2 regions of the Cyanobium sp. Aljojuca 7D2 genome follow, and region 1 is predicted to be linked to the other one. Evidence: riboswitches for the same ligand, from Rfam matches in the RefSeq annotation. Region 1 holds a riboswitch; the other holds the start of a gene.
What was found. Region 1 has a riboswitch for cobalamin ahead of KBY57_RS01395 (HupE/UreJ family protein). Riboswitches for the same ligand answer to the same signal wherever they lie in the genome.

Region 1 (3,401 bases):
CCGCCCGTGGGTGGCCTCAGGCCTGGGTGTTCATGGATTCCAGCTGACGGCGCACGTCGTCGATGGCCTGGTTGAGCTCGTGGACGCGATCGTGCAGGTCGCGCTCGTGCGGCTCGCTGGACGTGCCGGTGCCAACTTCGGCGGGCACAGGAGTCCGCAGGGTCGAGAGCCGCAGGGAACGTGGCTGGCGAGGCTGCTGGCGGCGCCGTTCAGCCTCTGACAGCAACCACCAGGCCAAGCCAGCGGCACCGATCACGGCCCCGGCCATGACGCTGAGGGCCGATCCGCCTCCCCCTGGGGTGGAACAGCCGTTGCGATCGCCCATGGGTGCTGAATGCTCTGATGCAAGCCTAGGCATGGGCGGCACTGGTTTCCATCACGGGGTCGCAACCACCGTGCCGCCAAAAAGGCGCTCTGCCACCGGGCCGATACCAGGCACGATCTGGCCTGGTTCATTGAGGTCTGGATCGATCCCCGCCGTGTAGAGGGTGAGGGCGCCATGGCGTTCTCCCACCGCCTTGAGACCGGGCCCCGAAGCAAGAGCGGTGACCACCCGCAGCCGATCGCCGCTCACGCCGCGGGTGGCCAGTTGATCGAGCAGCTGGATTAACGACGTCCCGTCCGCCAGTTCAGCTGTGAACACCAGCACCCCACAGCGGGATTCAATCGGGCCATCCAGACCGGTCAGGACTCCGCCGTGGTCCCACAGATGCCGCACCTGGGCCGCGGGAATCACGGTTTGGGCCCCTTGCCAGAGGCCTAGGCCCGCCGTGAGCTGGGGCAGGGCCAGCAAGGGAATCGCCGGATCGACCAGATCGGCCTCACAAGGACCGAGGTGGGTATCGAGCACCAGGCGCCGGTGGGGCAGCCAATCACGCAAGGCCTCATAGGTGAGCCATCGCCCAAGCTCTGCGGTGGCCGTGGCGTAGAGGGCAGGGGGTGTGTGGCGATCCCGCAGCACGCCCAGCCAGTGGGCGATCAGGGGGTGGGGCGGGACTACAACCCGCAAGGCCATCGCCATGGTTGACATAACTTGATGGCTCACCGTAAGTGCGCGCCCATGGGCTCCCATTCCTCCCGAACTGAGAGCCTTTGGTCCCGCTGGGTTGTGGCGTCCCTCACCCTGGTGCTCGTGTGGAGCCTGGGGGTGGCACCGGCCTCGGCCATTACGGCTCCGGAGCTGCGGAGCCAGCGTTCACTTCAGGATCTCCAGCCCGATATGCACGGCCGCAACCTGCAGCAGCAGGAATTTCTCAAAGCGTCGCTGGTGGGTTTTGATCTGAGCGCGGCAGATCTGCGCGGTGCGGTGTTCAACAGCAGCGACCTGCAGGGCGCCGATCTGCGGGAGGCCAACCTGGAGGACGCGGTGGCCTTTTCCAGCCATTTCGAAGATGCGGACCTTCGCGGAGCCTTGTTCCGCAACGCCATGCTGATGCAGAGCCACTTCAAGGGCGCCAGCATTGAAGGCGCCGACTTCACCGATGCGGTGCTTGATCTGCCGGAACAGAAGGCACTGTGCAAACGCGCCGCTGGGGTCAACCCGGTGACGGGGGTGGCGACCCGGGACAGCCTGGCGTGCCGGTAGGGCTTCAGCCGGATACGATTAGCGCTCCGGTTCCGGTGGGGAACAGCCACCGGAGGTAAGGGGGAAAGTCCGGTGCAAATCCGGCGCTGTCCCGCAGCTGTGAAGGCGCGCTTTTGATCGATCCGTCCCCTCCCGGGAACTGGTCTCGACCAGCCGCCCAGTCAGAACGCCCGCCGGTGTTGATTGACCTACGGCGCGGACCGGCCCCATGACACCTCTGGATTTGCATCGTTTCGGCTCGCCCCAGGCCACAAAGGCATTGGGCCTTGGAGTGCTGGCGTCCCTGCTCCTCATCCCGTTCTGGAGCGCAACTCCGGCGTTGGCTCACCACGTTGCCGATCTCAGCGCCCTGCGGCCGACTGTGGCGAACGGGATCTTGAGCGGTCTGGCCCACCCGGTGTTGGGGCCAGACCACCTGCTCTTCCTGCTCGCGCTCTCCCTGGTGGGTCTGCAGCGTCGCCTGCGCTGGGCCCTGGGCCTGCTGGTGGTGGGTCTGCTGGGCAGTTCCTCCGGCCTCATCTGGCCTGGCTTGCCGGGGGCCGAGATCCTTGTGGCAGCCACCCTTGTGGTGGAGGCTTTGGTGCTGCTGCGCCGCCTGCCAGCCCTAACGCTGTTGCCGGCGATGGCCCTGCACGGCTACGTGCTGAGCGGCCCGGTGTTCGGCTGGAGCACCATGCCGCTCACGGCCTACGGCTTTGGATTGCTGCTCTCCCAGGCAGCCCTGTTGGTGATGTCTCTGGTGGTGCTGCGGCCTGCCGTGTCTCGGCTCTCCCCCACCGCCCTGCGCTGGCTGGCCTTGGCCCTGATCGGCTGTGGCGGCACCTGGGCGTTGGCCGGGCTGGCGGCCTGAGATGGCCAACCCAAGCGGACGCCTTCCGGTCACCGTGGTGACCGGATTTCTGGGTGCCGGGAAAACAACCTTGTTGCGCCATTTGTTGCTGCACAGCGGCCAGAGGTTGGCTGTGCTGGTCAATGAATTCGGCGAGGTCGGCATCGATGGGGACCTGCTGCGCAGCTGTGGCTTCTGCCCCGACGACGAGGTGGAGAGCCGGCTGGTGGAGTTGGCCAATGGCTGCCTCTGCTGCACCGTGCAGGAAGACTTTCTTCCCACCATGGAGCGGCTTCTGGAACGGGCAGACAAGCTCGATGGAATCGTGGTTGAGACCAGTGGTCTGGCCCTGCCCGAGCCCTTGATTGCCGCCCTGCACTGGCCCGAGATCCGCACGCGGATCCGACTCCACGGGGTGGTGGCCATGGTTGATGGTGAGGCGTTGGCTGCCGGCAGCGTGGTGGCCGATCCTGCAGCCCTCGAAGCGCAGCGCCTGGCCGACCCCAGCCTCGACCACGCCACAGCCATTGATGCGTTGTTTGCGGAGCAACTGGAGGCGGCTGATCTGGTGCTGATGAGCCGTGCCGAATGCCTCGCCTCAGAGGCCATGGAGGCCGTGCACCAGCGCCTCAGCCCCCTGCTAAGGCCAGGGGCCGTTGTGCTCCCGGTTGCACTCGGAAACGTCGACCCTGAGCTCATCCTGGGCCTGGAACGCCGGGCCAGCAACGATCACTCGGATGATCACGAAGGGCACCATCACGACCATGGCCACCACGACCATGAGCATCACGACCATGAGCACCACGATCACAGCCATGTAGCGATTGAAGCGCTGGCCCTGGAGCTTCCTGGCACGTTTGGGCGCCAGGCTTTGGAGCAACAGCTGGCGCAGCTGCTACGCCAGAGCGCTGTGATCCGCCTCAAGGGCCGGCTTTGGCTGCCGGGCAAGGCCCGTCCCCTACAGATTCAGGCGGTGGGCCCCCGCCT
Region 2 (3,401 bases), on a different contig from region 1:
AGAGCACCGCTTGGTCAGGTGCTGCCCCTGGGGGATCAGACCCTGATGGATCGGGCAGGTCAGCAGCGTGACGCAGTGCCTGCCGACTTCATAGCGGAAGTGCTGGCAGGTGATGCAGACAGACCCCGTGCGGGATGGTTTGAGGACATCCCACTCCAGGTCATCCCACTCCTCTGGGTGGGTCAATGCGGCAGCGGTCAAAGCAGCAAGGCAAGAACACCTGTACTAGTCGGGGTTAGGGGTTGAGGTCAAGTGTCGTGGGCACTCGCACAAAGTCCACTGGAATCTCTCTCCGGTGCTCATAGGGTCTTGTGACCTTCGCTCTCGCCATGAACCGTTTGCTCCTGTGTGCCCTGGTATTCGCCTGCTTACCGCCAGTTGCCTCTGCTCAACACGCCAACCAAGGCGCAGTGCCAGCGATGTATGCGACCAAGGCAGAAGCGGAAAAGGCAGCAAGCAAGTTCAACTGCACAGGGGCACACCAGATGGGTGACAAGTGGATGCCCTGTGCCAAGCACAGCGACACCAAGACCCATGCCCATTGAGCAACCTCAGGGTTGCGGGAGCAAACCCAAGGTTCTTGCTATCGGCATTGCACCCCTGGGCATCGTCTCCATCGGGATTGTCCCCATGGGTGTCGTCAGCATCGGTGTAGTGCCAATGGGGGTGATCAGCATCGGTGCCGTTGGCATGGGTGTGATCAACGCCTGTGTGGTGGGAATGGGGATCCTGGTTGCAGGCGTCAATGTGATGGGGGTGTGGTGGATCGGGATGGACGGAATGGGTCCGAAGCGCCTGGGTTCATCAAGCGCCATCCACTCCCATCACCACCATTCGTCTCAGACCCGAAACCTTTATGCCTATCCCAGCAAGCAGGTGGCAATGCAGAAAGCAGAAGAACTGGGATGCAAGGGGGTCCATGCCATGGGGTCGCTATGGATGCCCTGCGAACAACACCCAGAAGGTCCAGCAGACAATCCCTGAGACGCACCAGGCACCCCATAGTGGGGATTGACGGGTCCATCGCCTTTGGCGGTGGATACACGAGGAAAGAGCGGTGCGGGTTCGCCCAAATCCGCCGCTGTCCCGCAACTGTGATGGGGTTCTCCCCTCAGTCAGAACACTCGCCGTCCCAACTCTCCTTTCTGCTCGGCGAGGACCGAGGCATCCCATGAAACGCTTCCTATCCCCCCTGGTCGCCCTGACTGCTGGATCCGTCGTGGTCCTGGGCACCCATCCCGCTCTTGCCCACAGCACTGCCGCTGGTGGTGCTCTGGGCGGTTTGACCCACCCGCTGCTGGGTCTGGATCACCTGTTCATGCTGATGGCAGTGGGAACCGCTGCCTCCTTCATCTCCTCCCAACTGCTGCTGTGGGCACTGGGTGGGGCGGTCATCGGTGCTGCCATTGGGTTCACAGGGTTCACCATTGCCTCCGCAGAAGTGATGGCGGCACTGGCAATCTCTGCGGTGGGTGCGCTGACCTTGTTGGGAGGGCGCTTTGCCAAGACCTCCAACCCCAACGCACTCACCACCATCAGTGGGGTTGTCGTGGGGGCAGGCGTGTCTATTCACGCCATGCTTCATGGTCTGGAGGCACCCAAGGACAGCAGCACCCTGCTCTGGTGGAGCGGTGCGCTGCTGAGTTCTGTGCTGGTCTGCGGCGGGACCTATCTCCTGCTCAAGAAACTTCCTGTGTCCGTGAGCAAGGCAGCAGCGGTTGCCTTCCTGGCGATTGGTGGGTTCCTTGCCTTTGGTCCTCTGGGTCTGCTGGCGGGCGGTGCTGGGGCATGACCCAACTCGCATGACCCTGTGAAGCGAGAAAGTCCATTACGGCAGGCACTGTGCGGTGGTGGCATTTTTGCCGTCAGCACGGTGCTACCCGAGAAGATTGAGCACCTGGCACTCCATCTGGTTGAAATCAACCGATCTGGAGTGGATGGGTTGGGAGAGCACTCACTTCAACTGGTCGGGTGCTTTGTGCTCCTATCGGTTCTGATCTGGTTGGCGGAGGGGAGGGAAGTCAAACGACACCCGTTGCTTTCCTACCCTCCCCACACCAAACCCATGGCGCTCACGCACATCGTCGGGTTGGTGGCAGGTGCTGCTCTGCTGGTCGCACCGCACTGATGAGCGATCCTGACCGCTGGCAATCATTTCAAGGGCAGAAGGTGGCGTGATGACCAATCCCCTCTGGATGCTGGTGCCGTGGGCGATCTTTGCGATCGCTGCTGGGTTGAAGTTCTGGCGTCTCACCGCCCTGTTCCGCAAGCACCTGCTGGGGATCCCCTCACGAACCGAACGCTTCAGGCAGTCGCTAGAACAGATCTGGCAGAAAACACAGAAGGCAGCGTGATGGACCACCTGAACTGGGGATACCCACAACTGGGTCTGGTCGCCCTTGCCTTTGGCGGTCTTCAGATCTGGTGGATCGGCAGTGTGTTCAGAAGGCGCGACCTGGCACGACCACAAAGCGAACAGCAGTTCAGGCGGTCACTGGAGCGGATCTAGGCAAAAAGATCCTGAGCGGACCACTGCTCGCACTCCGTTGCAGAACTTCATAGAATTATGCCTTGGTCATCGGGCGGTCCTGGACGGGTCCGCTTTTTTATTGGGCAATCGCTGCGTAGAGGCGCAATGGTTGCGCTGCTATGAGAATTGAGATGGTCTATGCGAGAACCGCATAACGGGCAAAACCCAGTCCCACAGGCGAGAATGGTAGGAAGCGACCAGTCCAAGTGACCGACTCAGCGACCTTCACCACACCCGAAGCAGACGACGAAGAGGCGGGTGAAGACCTGGGCGGTCTGGATGACCTTCTGGCATCGCTGAGATCCGATGACGCACCAAGACCAAAAAGGGGCAGGAAACCCAAAGGCAATGGGGTTGCCCCAGAACCCACCTTCCAGATCGGGCAGAAACTGACCCTCTCCCAACTGGAGTCATTCCTCTGGAAGAGTGCCGACATCCTGCGGGGAAGCATGGATGCCTCGGAATTCAAGGACTACATCTTCGGGATGCTGTTCCTGAAGCGTCTGTCCGATGCCTTTGATGAGGCACAGGAAGGCGTGATCCAGTACTACCTGGATAAGGGCAAGACCCAGGAGCAAGCAGAGGCACTGGCAGAGGACGAAGACGAGTACGACAAGACCTTCTATGTGCCTGAGAAGGGTCGCTGGAAAAACCTCAAGGACCTCAAGCACGACATCGGTGCTGAACTGAACAAGGCAACCGAAGCGATTGAGGAGCAGAATCCGACGCTTGAAGGGGTACTGAGTGCGATTGACTTCAACATCAAGAACAAACTCAACGACGGAAAACTTAGGGACCTACTTTCTCACTATTCGCAGTTCCGATTGAGAACAGAGGACTTTGAGCGTCCTGACCTTCTGGGTGCTGCCTA

Region 2: it holds a riboswitch for cobalamin, as region 1 does, so the genes downstream of both, KBY57_RS04550 (HupE/UreJ family protein) here and KBY57_RS01395 (HupE/UreJ family protein) in region 1, are expected to answer to the same signal.

The regions. Positions count from the first base shown of each region.
Region 1 covers NZ_JAGQCX010000001.1:242,036-245,436, reverse strand. The annotation lists gene KBY57_RS01410 (hypothetical protein) at 17-325, opposite strand; gene KBY57_RS01405 (uracil phosphoribosyltransferase) at 377-1,021, opposite strand; gene KBY57_RS01400 (pentapeptide repeat-containing protein) at 1,061-1,585, shown strand; cobalamin riboswitch at 1,596-1,778, shown strand; gene KBY57_RS01395 (HupE/UreJ family protein) at 1,794-2,435, shown strand; gene cobW (cobalamin biosynthesis protein CobW) at 2,437-3,401, shown strand, end outside.
Region 2 covers NZ_JAGQCX010000003.1:58,083-61,483, reverse strand. The annotation lists gene KBY57_RS04560 (DUF3721 domain-containing protein) at 330-545, shown strand; gene KBY57_RS04555 (hypothetical protein) at 535-984, shown strand; cobalamin riboswitch at 999-1,147, shown strand; gene KBY57_RS04550 (HupE/UreJ family protein) at 1,220-1,792, shown strand; gene KBY57_RS04545 (hypothetical protein) at 2,178-2,354, shown strand; gene KBY57_RS04540 (type I restriction-modification system subunit M) at 2,737-3,401, shown strand, end outside.